2 regions of the Streptomyces rapamycinicus NRRL 5491 genome follow, and region 1 is predicted to be linked to the other one. Evidence: riboswitches for the same ligand, from Rfam matches in the RefSeq annotation. Region 1 holds a riboswitch; the other holds the start of a gene.
The links. A riboswitch is a leader RNA that binds a small molecule or an ion and turns the genes downstream of it on or off. The one in region 1 is predicted to bind cyclic di-AMP.
Positions count from the first base shown of each region.

Region 2: linked by a shared signal. The riboswitch ahead of LIV37_RS28720 (C40 family peptidase) and the one ahead of LIV37_RS14945 (M23 family metallopeptidase) in region 1 are both predicted to bind cyclic di-AMP.

Region 1 covers NZ_CP085193.1:3,704,554-3,709,940, reverse strand. Annotated here, with positions in the region: gene LIV37_RS14955 (M16 family metallopeptidase) at 284-1,654, shown strand; gene LIV37_RS14950 (M16 family metallopeptidase) at 1,675-3,057, shown strand; cyclic di-AMP (ydaO/yuaA leader) riboswitch at 3,348-3,512, shown strand; gene LIV37_RS14945 (M23 family metallopeptidase) at 3,527-4,321, shown strand; gene LIV37_RS14940 (GntR family transcriptional regulator) at 4,577-5,332, shown strand.
Region 2 covers NZ_CP085193.1:6,832,360-6,837,746, forward strand. Annotated here, with positions in the region: gene LIV37_RS28715 (L,D-transpeptidase) at 1-525, shown strand, start outside; gene LIV37_RS28720 (C40 family peptidase) at 665-1,828, opposite strand; cyclic di-AMP (ydaO/yuaA leader) riboswitch at 1,837-2,022, opposite strand; gene pcrA (DNA helicase PcrA) at 2,181-4,655, shown strand; gene LIV37_RS28730 (M23 family metallopeptidase) at 4,771-5,387, opposite strand, start outside.

The DNA.
Region 1 (5,387 bases):
GATCTGACGCGGACCATTGTGGCCCGGTCCACCGACAAGTGTGGAACGGCCCGGGGCGCTCGCGCTCGGAGCGGGCCCCGGAACGCCGCCCGGCACCACCGCGCGAAGCCCCCTCGAAGGGGTCCGGATCCGGCGCCGGAAGGGTCGCCGAAACGGTTCGGGACAGCTCGGCGGCACGGGAGTGGACCGGAACTTCGCCAGATGTCCGTCCCCTTGCATACAGTGACAGAAGCGCTGCGCAAGCGGCTGGCACGCGCTCCATCACGCGATCGAAGGGACGTACATGCCCATGGGTCACACGGCCACGCAGCAGGCCGGCTCCGGCGGCTTGAAAGCGACTGAGCACCGCCTGGCCAATGGCCTGCGCGTGGTGCTCTCCGAGGACCATCTGACCCCGGTCGCCGCGGTCTGTCTGTGGTACGACGTCGGCTCGCGCCATGAGGTCAAGGGGCGCACCGGCCTGGCGCACCTCTTCGAGCACCTGATGTTCCAGGGCTCGGCGCAGGTCACCGGCAACGGCCACTTCGAGCTGGTGCAGGGGGCCGGCGGCTCGCTCAACGGCACGACCAGCTTCGAGCGCACCAACTACTTCGAGACCATGCCCGCCCACCAGGTCGAGCTCGCCCTGTGGCTGGAGGCCGACCGGATGGGGTCCCTCCTGACCGCGCTGGACGAGGAGAGCCTGGAGAACCAGCGCGACGTCGTCAAGAACGAGCGCCGCCAGCGGTACGACAACGTCCCGTACGGCACCGCCTTCGAGAAGCTCGTCGCCATGGCGTACCCCGAGGGCCACCCGTACCACCACACCCCGATCGGCTCCATGGCCGACCTGGACGCGGCCTCCCTGGAGGACGCGCGGGAGTTCTTCCGCACCTACTACGCCCCCAACAACGCCGTGCTGTCGATCGTCGGCGACATCGACCCCGAGCAGACGCTCGCCTGGATCGAGAAGTACTTCGGCTCCATCCCCTCCCACGAGGGCAAGCGGCCGCCCCGCGACGGCACGCTCCCGGAGGTGATCGGCGGCCAGCTGCGCGAGGTCGTGGAGGAGGAGGTCCCGGCCCGCGCCCTGATGGCCGCGTACCGGCTGCCGCACGACGGCACCCGTGAGTCCGACGCCGCCGACCTGGCGCTGACCGTCCTCGGCGGCGGTGAGTCCTCCCGGCTCCACAACCGGCTGGTGCGCCGCGACCGCACCGCCGTGGCCGCCGGGTTCGGCCTGCTGCGGCTGTCGGGCGCCCCCTCGCTGGGCTGGCTGGACGTGAAGACCTCCGGCGGGGTCGAGGTGCCCGCCATCGAGGCCGCCGTCGACGAGGAGCTGGCCCGCTTCGCCGAGGAGGGGCCGACCCCGCAGGAGATGGAGCGCGCCCAGGCGCAGATCGAGCGCGAGTGGCTGGACCGGCTGGCCACGGTCGGCGGCCGGGCCGACGAGCTCTGCCGTTACGCGGTGCTGTTCGACGACCCGCAGCTGGCGCTGACCGCCGTGGAGCGGGTGCTCGACATCAGCCCCGAGGAGGTGCGGGCCGTGGCCGCGGCGCGGCTGCGCCCCGACAACCGCGCCGTGCTGGTCTACGAGCCCGTCCAGGGCGCCGAGGACGCAGCCGACACCGCCGAAGCCGCCGAGACCGACGCAGAAGGGGAGGCGGCCCAGTGAGCGACGCCGTCACCGCGACCATGACCTTCCACCCGCAGCCCAAGGGCGGCGCCCCCAGGCCGTGGGCGTTCCCGGCCCCCGAGCGCGGTGAGCTGCCCAACGGCCTCGCCGTGCTGCGCTGCCACCGCCCCGGTCAGCAGGTCGTCGCCGTCGAGATCAACCTGGAGGCGCCGCTGGACGCCGAGCCGGCCGGGCTCGAAGGCGTCGCCACGATCATGGCGCGCGCCCTCTCGGAGGGCACCGACAAGCATGACGCCGAGGAGTTCGCCGCCGAGCTCGAGCGCTGCGGCGCCACGCTGGACGCCCACGCCGACCACGCCGGCGTCCGCGTCTCCCTGGAGGTCCCGGTCTCCCGGCTGACCAAGGCGCTCGGTCTGCTGGCCGACGCGCTGCGCGCCCCCGCCTTCCCGGACGGCGAGGTCGAGCGGCTGGTGCGCAACCGGCTGGACGAGATCCCCCATGAGCTGGCCAACCCGGCCCGCCGCGCCTCCATGGCCCTCTCCGCGGAGCTCTTCCCGGCCGAGTCGCGGATGTCCCGGCCGCGCCAGGGCACCCAGGAGACCATCGAGGGTATCGACGCCGCGGCCGTGCGGGCCTTCTACGAGGCGCATCTCCGCCCCTCCACCGCCACGGCCGTCATCGTGGGCGACCTCGGCGGTGTCGACCTTGACCGGGCACTCGCCGACACCCTCGGCGCCTGGACGGGCGGGGCGGGCGCGCCGCGCACGGCCCCCCCGATCGTCGCGGACGACACCGGCCGTGTCGTGATCGTCGACCGGCCGGGCGCGGTGCAGACCCAGCTGCTCATCGGGCGCGTGGGCGCCGACCGCCACGACCGGGTCTGGCCCGCGCAGGTGCTCGGCACGTACTGCATGGGCGGCACCCTCACCTCCCGCCTGGACCGCGTGCTGCGCGAGGAGAAGGGCTACACCTACGGGGTGCGCGCCTTCGGCCAGGTGCTGCGCTCCGGGCCCCCGTCGCCCGCGGGCGGCTCCACGGGCGCCTCGATGCTGGCGATCAGCGGTTCGGTGGCCACCGAGGTCACCGGCCCCGCGCTGGACGACCTCTGGAAGGTGCTGCGCACGCTGAAGGAGGAGGGGCTGACCGACGACGAGCGCGATGTCGCGGTGCAGAACCTGGTGGGCGTCGCCCCGCTGAAGTACGAGACGGCGGCGTCCGTCGCGAACACCCTCGCCGACCAGGTCGAGCAGCATCTTCCGGACGACTTCCAGGCGCAGTTGTACGCCCGTCTGGCGGAGACCGGCACGGTGGAGGCCACCGCCGCGGTGGTGAGCGCCTTCCCGGCGGACCGGCTGGTCACGGTGCTGGTCGGGGACGCCTCGGCGATCGAGGAGCCGGTCCGGGCGCTGGGCATCGGCGAAGTGCGCGTCATCTCCAACTGAGCCGACGGCCGACGAGAGTTGGCCGGATCCGTGCGCGGAACCGCCGGTCCGGCCGGCTCGCTGACGGCCCGGCAGGCGGTCCGGCGGACGTCCGGTCCATGAGCCGACAGCGGAAGGACCCCGGCCCCGAAAGGGCGCCGGGGCCCTTCCGACATGCCCGATTTATGGGATTGACTGCTTGTTTGGTTTGTGGGGAGAGCAACAAAAAACCGGAACCGTTTGTGATCGAAAGCGGGCCCGTTTAGCGTCAGTCCGGCTGTTCGCCAGCGACCCGCCGCACCCGCGGCACCGGACAGTCATCGCCGAGTCCCCGTACGGCGCAAGCCAGGGGAGCCGGGGACCCAACACGTCCCCAGGGGTGAATCGGGCGCCTTCCCCGGCCGGGGGAGGGGTCCGTAGGAGACCTTCCTGCTCCGAACCCGTCAGCTAACCCGGTAGGCGAGAAGGAAGGAAAGGAGTGCGCCTCAGTATGGCGTCCACCCGCACTGCCACCGGTAAGCACCGCCGCACCAACAAGGTCAACATCCGCACGAGTGCGAACGTCGTGGGCATCACGACCGTCGCCTCGGGTGTGGTCGCCGGGATCACCGGACAGGCGTTCGCGGCCGACGGGGGCCCCAATCCCCAGCAGACCGGTCTGACCCAGGCGATCGTGATCGGCGACGGGATCGCGGACCACATCGAGGCCCAGGCGCAGTCCCAGGAGACCGCCGCCGAGCAGGCCGCCGCCAAGGCCAAGGCAGAGGCGATCGCCCGCCAGGAGGCCGCCAGAAAGGCGGAGGCCGCGGCGAAGAAGGCCAAGGCCGAGCGCGAGGCCAAGGAGCGCGCGGCGCGCGAGGCCGAGCGCAAGCGCATCAACACCTTCGTGTCGCCGATCAGCGGCTCCTACGTCTCCACCGGCTACCAGGCGTCCAGCGGTCTGTGGTCCTCCGGCAGCCACACCGGCATCGACTTCCACGCCTCCACCGGCACCACGGTGCACTCCGTGGGCATGGGCGAGATCGTGGAGGCGGGCTGGGGCGGCTCCTACGGCAACAACGTCGTCATCAAGATGAACGACGGCACGTACACCCAGTACGGCCACCTGTCGTCCATCAGCGTCTCGGTCGGCCAGAAGGTCACCCCCGGCCAGCAGATCGGCCTGTCGGGCGCCACCGGCAACGTCACCGGACCGCATCTGCACTTCGAAGCCCGCACCAGCCCGGACTACGGCTCGGACATGGACCCCCTGTCGTACCTGCGCACGCACGGCGTCAACGTCTGACCCGTCGCGCGTCCGACGCGAACGCCGCGCGCGGTCTCACGATCCCGAGATCCCGAGACCCCGTGAGACTTCCGAGAAGGCCCCGTCCGCAGGACGGGGCCTTCGGCGTGCCGCCGCCCGGCTGACCAAAAAACAGCCATGAAATGCTTCCCGCCATCGGAAATGGCGGCCATGTGGAATAGAGTCGGTCAACGCGCATTCCATGGCCGCGTTTCGCGGGCGTTAAGGCGGAGGTTCGACAATGCGGGACCGTAAGTGAGCGGGGATACGAACGCGGTCCAGGGCGGTCGCCGGATTTCGGCACACGCGGTCTGCGCGGCGATTCGCGACGACATCGTCTCCGGCGCGTATCAGCCCGGCAGTCGCCTCACCGAGGAACTGCTCGCGCGGCGCTACGGCGTCTCCCGGGTGCCGGTCCGCGAGGCCCTGCGCACCCTGGAGTCCGAGGGCTTCGTGACGACCCGGCGGCACGCGGGGGCCTGTGTCGCCCAGCCCTCAGAGCGCGAGGCCGCCGACCTGCTGGACATCCGCGCGCTGCTGGAGCCGCTGGGCGCCGCGCGGGCCGCACAGCGCCGCACCGAGGCCCATCTGAAGGTGCTGCGCGGACTGGTCCGGCTCGGCCGGGAGCGCGCCCAGGGCGGTCAGCTCGGCGAACTGCGGCCGCTGGGAGACTGGTTCCACGAGACGCTCGCCCAGGCGTCCGGCAGCCCGAGCCTGGCCGCGCTGCTCGTCCAGCTGCGCCGTAAGACCGCGTGGGTGTACGCCGCCGCTCCCGGGTCGCGGCCCGTGCCGCCCGAGGGCGCCGCGCGCCCCGACCCGGCCGCACGGGCCGTGGAGTCCTGGGCGGAGCACGGCGCGCTGGTGGACGCGGTGGCGCGCGGCGACGCCGACCGCGCGCGGGCGCTCGCCACGGCGCACACCGAGCGCGCGCTGTCGGAATACCGGCTGCGCCGCCCGATTCCGGTGAGGACTTCGAAACATTCCGTCAACACGGCGAGCGGCCGGAATTAACAGAACTCCCGTATACAACTCCTTGGACTCCTTGGAAATTCCGTGCGCCGAAACA
Region 2 (5,387 bases), 3.1 Mb from region 1:
CAGTCGCGGGCGGACTGTCTCGCGATCCAGAAGTTCCAGATCGATCACGGCATCAGCCCGACGATCGGCTACGCGGGCCCGATCACCTCGGGCGTGATGAGCCTCATCAGCGCCCAGAAGGCCGCCGGGCACAATCCGAACGCGGCGAGGAAGTGCCCCACCAACAAGGGCCGTATCGCCTGCGTGGACCTCACCCGCCAGCTGAGCTGGGTCCAGGACGGCTCCCGGCTGGTCTACGGACCGGTGCCGGTGCGGTCCGGGCGGAACGGCTTCGAGACCCGCACCGGGCTGAAGAGGGTCTACTGGCGGAACATCGACCACTGGTCGACGCTCTACAAGGTCGCCATGCCCTACAGCCAGTTCTTCGACGGCGGCCAGGCGTTTCACTCGATCGCCGGCAGCGTATGGTCCCCGCCCGGCTCCCACGGCTGCGTCAACATGCGTAAGGGCGACGCCAAGAAGTACTGGAGCCTGCTGAAGAACGGCGACGACGTGTACGTCTACGGGCGCAAGCCCGGCACCTGAGCCACTGACGGCGCGTGAGCCGCTTACGGCGCCGTGGGCCATGGACGGCGCCGCGACGCGCTGACGGCGCCGCTGAGCCGAAGACGATGCCGCCGCCCGGGGCCCGGCCCCGGGCGGCGGCATCGTCAGGCTCAGGGCCCTACGAGGGCCGCACGCTCCCGTAGATGGGCATCTCCGTGATCGGCGCCTTCTTCACCACGTCGCCCGGCTTCGGCGCGTGGATCATCATCCCGTCGCCGATGTAGAGGCCGACATGGCTGATGTCGTCGTAGAAGAAGACGAGATCGCCCGGCTGGAGTTGGGACGTCGAGACGCGCGTACCGGCCTTCACCTGGTCCCAGGTGGTGCGCGGCAGCGAGATCCCGGCGGACTTCCAGGCCGCCTGCGTCAGCCCCGAGCAGTCGAAGGAGCTCGGGCCGGTGGCGCCCCAGACGTACGGCTTGCCGAGCTGCGCCTTGGCGAAGGCGATGGCCTGGGCCGCCTTGGAGCTGTTGGCCGGGACGGAGGGCGTTGAGGGCGCCGTCGAACCGGAGTCACCCGCGTTCTGCTCCTGCTGCTTCTTGCGCGCGGCCGCCTCCTGCCGCTGTTTCTCGGCCAGCTCGGCGGCCTTACGGCGGGCCTCTTCCGCCTTCTTCTTCTCGATCGCCGCCAGCCGCGCCTTCTCCTTGGCGGTCAGATTCGCCAGCAGCCGCCGGGCCTCGGTCAGCTTGTCCTGGACGGTCTTCTTCTGGACCTTCAGCTGCTTCTGGGACGCGGTCAGCGAGGCGAGGCTCTCGCCGGCCTTACCGCGCTCCTTGGCGGCCTTCACCCGCTGCTTCTGGAAGTCGTCGACGGCCTGCTTCTGCCGGCCGGTCATCCGGTCCATCAGATGCGACTGGTCGAAGACGTCCTGCGGATCGTTGGAGAACAGCAGGGTCGCGGCGGAGCGGGCCATTCCGCCCTCGCGGTACTGGGCGGTGGCGTAGGCGCCGAGCATGCGCCGGGCCTCGTTGAGCTTCTCGGTGCGCCGGGCGACGGAGTCCAGCAGCTTGTCGACCTTGGCCCGCTGCTGGTCGGTGCGCTCCTTGGCGGCGTTGTAGCGCTGGGTGGCGGTCTCCGCCTGGTGGTAGAGGGTGTCGACCTTCTCCTTCACCTTCTCGATCGACTGGGCGGCCGGCTTGGGATCGGTGGGCGCGGCGTTGGCCGACTGGGAGAGCAGGGTGACGGATGCGAGGGCGGCCGTGGTGAACCCGACGGCCGTACGGCGGCTGTGACCCGTGAGCGAGGCGGGTATTCGGCTCCGCGGCTTGCGGTGCGACGCCAAGGGTGGCGACTCCTTCCGTGGACCGCCTACCGGGTTAGCTGTCGGGTTCGGGCGGTACGGAAGGTTGCCCTACGGCCGTGTCCGGACGGCACTGTCCGTGCCGTACCGTTTCGGGCCGATTCACCCCGGTCTTGCGTTGTTGGGTCCCCGGCTCCGGGCGCCTCACGGCGTACCGGACTCGGCGGAGGCCGCCCGTGCCGACGTGGTTCGCCGACGGATCTTCCGGGCCGCCTGACGCAGGACGGTAGCCAACACGTGGGGCTCCTGTGAAGACTGGTGGCCGTTTTGCCCGAAACCGTTTCGTGATGTTCGGACGTCGGCTGTCAGTGGGGCGGCCTAGACTCGGGGAGCGATGAGCAGCCTCTTTGACGACAGCTTCCTGGCGGACCTCGGGCCTTCTCCGGACGAGGAGCGGCCACCGCCGCCCGAGGATTCGGCGCACCCTGGCCACGGTGGCGCCGAGGACGTGCCGCATCACCTCTTCAGCGGCGATTTCGAAGCGCCCGTGCCGCGGGAGGCCCACTACCGGGACGGCGCGGCCCGGCCCGCCGTGGACCCGTCCGCCCTGCTCGAGGGGTTGAACGAGCAGCAGAGGGCCGCCGTGGAGCACACCGGCTCGCCGCTGCTGATCGTCGCGGGCGCCGGCTCCGGCAAGACCCGGGTGCTCACCCACCGCATCGCCTATCTGCTCGGCGCCCGCTCCACCCACCCCGGCCAGATCCTCGCCATCACCTTCACCAACAAGGCGGCGGGCGAGATGAAGGAGCGCGTCGAGGAGCTCGTCGGCCCGCGGGCCAACGCCATGTGGGTGTCCACCTTCCACAGCGCCTGCGTCCGCATCCTGCGCCGGGAGTCGAAGAAGCTGGGCTTCACCTCGTCGTTCTCGATCTACGACGCGGCCGACTCCAAGCGGCTGATGTCGCTGGTCTGCCGGGACCTGGATCTCGACCCCAAGCGGTTCCCGTCGAAGTCCTTCAGCGCCAAGATCTCCAACCTCAAGAACGAGCTGATCGACGAGGAGACCTTCGCCGGGCAGGCTACGGAAGGTTTTGAGAAGACGCTGGCCGAGGCGTATGTGATGTACCAGGCGCGGCTGCGCGAGGCCAACGCGCTGGATTTCGACGACATCATCATGACCACGGTCAATCTGCTCCAGGCGTTCCCGGACGTCGCCGAGCACTACCGCCGCCGCTTCCGGCACGTCCTGGTGGACGAGTACCAGGACACCAACCACGCGCAGTACACACTCGTGCGCGAGCTGGTGGGCACCGACACCGAGGAGACCACTGCCGCCGAGCTGTGCGTGGTGGGCGACGCCGACCAGTCGATCTACGCCTTCCGGGGCGCCACGATCCGTAACATCCTCCAGTTCGAGGAGGACTACCCCACCGCGCGGACGATCCTCCTCGAGCAGAACTACCGCTCGACCCAGACCATCCTGAGCGCGGCCAACGCGGTCATCGAGCGCAATGAGAACCGCCGCCCCAAGAACCTGTGGACGGACGCCGGCGCCGGGGCCGAGATCATCGGCTATGTGGCCGACACCGAGCACGACGAGGCCCAGTTCGTCGCCGACGAGATCGACCGGCTGACGGACGCGGGCGACGCCAAGGCCGGGGACGTGGCGGTCTTCTACCGCACCAACGCCCAGTCCCGTGTCTTCGAAGAGGTCTTCATCCGCGTCGGGCTGCCGTACAAGGTCGTCGGCGGCGTGCGCTTCTACGAGCGCAAGGAGGTCCGGGACGTCCTCGCGTATCTGCGGGTGCTGGCCAACCCCGAGGACTCCGTCCCGCTCCGCCGGATCCTGAACGTGCCCAAGCGCGGCATCGGGGAGCGCGCGGAGGCCATGATCGACGCGCTGTCGCTGCGCGAGAAGATCACCTTCCCGCAGGCGCTGCGCCGGGTCGACGAGGCGTACGGCATGGCGGCCCGCTCGGCCAACGCCGTCAAGCGGTTCAACACGCTCATGGAGGAGCTGCACACCATCGTGGAGTCCGGGTCGGGCCCGGCCACCGTCCTGGAGGCGGTGCTGGAGCGCACCGGCTATCTGGCCGAGCTCCAGGCGTCCACCGATCCGCAGGACGAGACCCGGATCGAGAACCTTCAGGAGCTCGCCGCCGTGGCCCTCGAGTTCGAGCAGGACCGAGGCGAGGAGAACCCCGGCACCCTCGCGGACTTCCTGGAGCAGGTCGCGCTCGTCGCCGACTCCGACCAGATCCCCGACGAGGACACCGAGGGGTCCGGCGTGATCACGCTGATGACCCTGCACACGGCGAAGGGCCTGGAGTTCCCGGTCGTCTTCCTCAGCGGCATGGAGGACGGCGTGTTCCCGCACATGCGGGCGCTCGGCCAGACCAAGGAGCTGGAGGAGGAGCGGCGGCTGGCCTATGTCGGGATCACCCGGGCCCGCGAGCGGCTCTATCTGACCCGCTCGACGATGCGCAGCGCCTGGGGACAGCCCGCGTACAACCCGCCGTCCCGCTTCCTGGAGGAGATCCCGGACCAGTATGTGCGCTGGCGGCGCACCGGGCCCGCCACCCCGTCCGCGTCCATGGGCGGCATCGCCTCGACCCCGTCGTCGGGGCTGTCGTCCGGTCTGTCGACGTCGCGTTCGCGCACCGGAGGCAGCGGGTTCGCCACCCGGCGGGCCAAGGAGCGCCCGGTGGTCGCCCTGGCCATCGGTGACCGGGTCACCCATGACTCGTTCGGGCTCGGCACGGTGGTGGCGGTCAAGGGCAGCGGGGACAACGCGGAGGCGACGATCGACTTCGGCGACGAGAAGCCGAAGCGGCTGCTGCTGCGGTACGCACCGGTGGAGAAGCTGTAGGTGGAGAGGTTGTAGCTGTGGAGAGGCCGTAGCGGGGCCCGGCCGGGGCTGGGCGCCGAGGCTGTAGCGCGCCGGTGGGCGCGCTACAGCGGTGCTGTCGGCGGCCCTGGCCGGATCAGGTCGGGTCGAGGCCCTTGCCGCGCAGCCAGGGCAGCGGGTCGATGGCCGCGCCACCGCCGGGGTGGACCTCGAAGTGCAGATGCGGGCCGGTGGAGTTACCGGAGTTCCCGGAGTACGCGATGGTCTCCCCGGCCTTGACGGTCCCGGAGCGGATCTTGGCGCTGCTGAGGTGGCAGTACCAGGTCTCCGTGCCGTCCGGGCTGGTCAGAACGACCATATTGCCGTAGGCGTCGTTCCACTGCGTCCTTACGGTGCCATCGGTGGCGGCCATCACGGGCGTCCCGTAGCTCACCGGGAAGTCGATGCCGGTGTGCACCGACATCCAGTTGATACCGGCCTGGCCGAACTGGGCGCTCAGGCCGTGCTGGGCGACGGGCAGCGCGAACTTCGGGCGCAGCGCTTCCTTGCGCGCCGCCTCGGCCGCCTTGCGCTTCTTCTCGGCGGCCTGGCGCGCCTGGAGGTCGATCCGCTCCTGGGTGCGGCTGGCGCGGTCGCGGAAGTCGTCGGCGCCCTCCCGGACCCCGGCGAGCTGGGAGTCCAGCTTGCTGTTGGCGACGGAGGGCTTCACGGGGGCCGCCGCGGTGTCGGGGGCGGCCTGAGTGGTGGACTCGT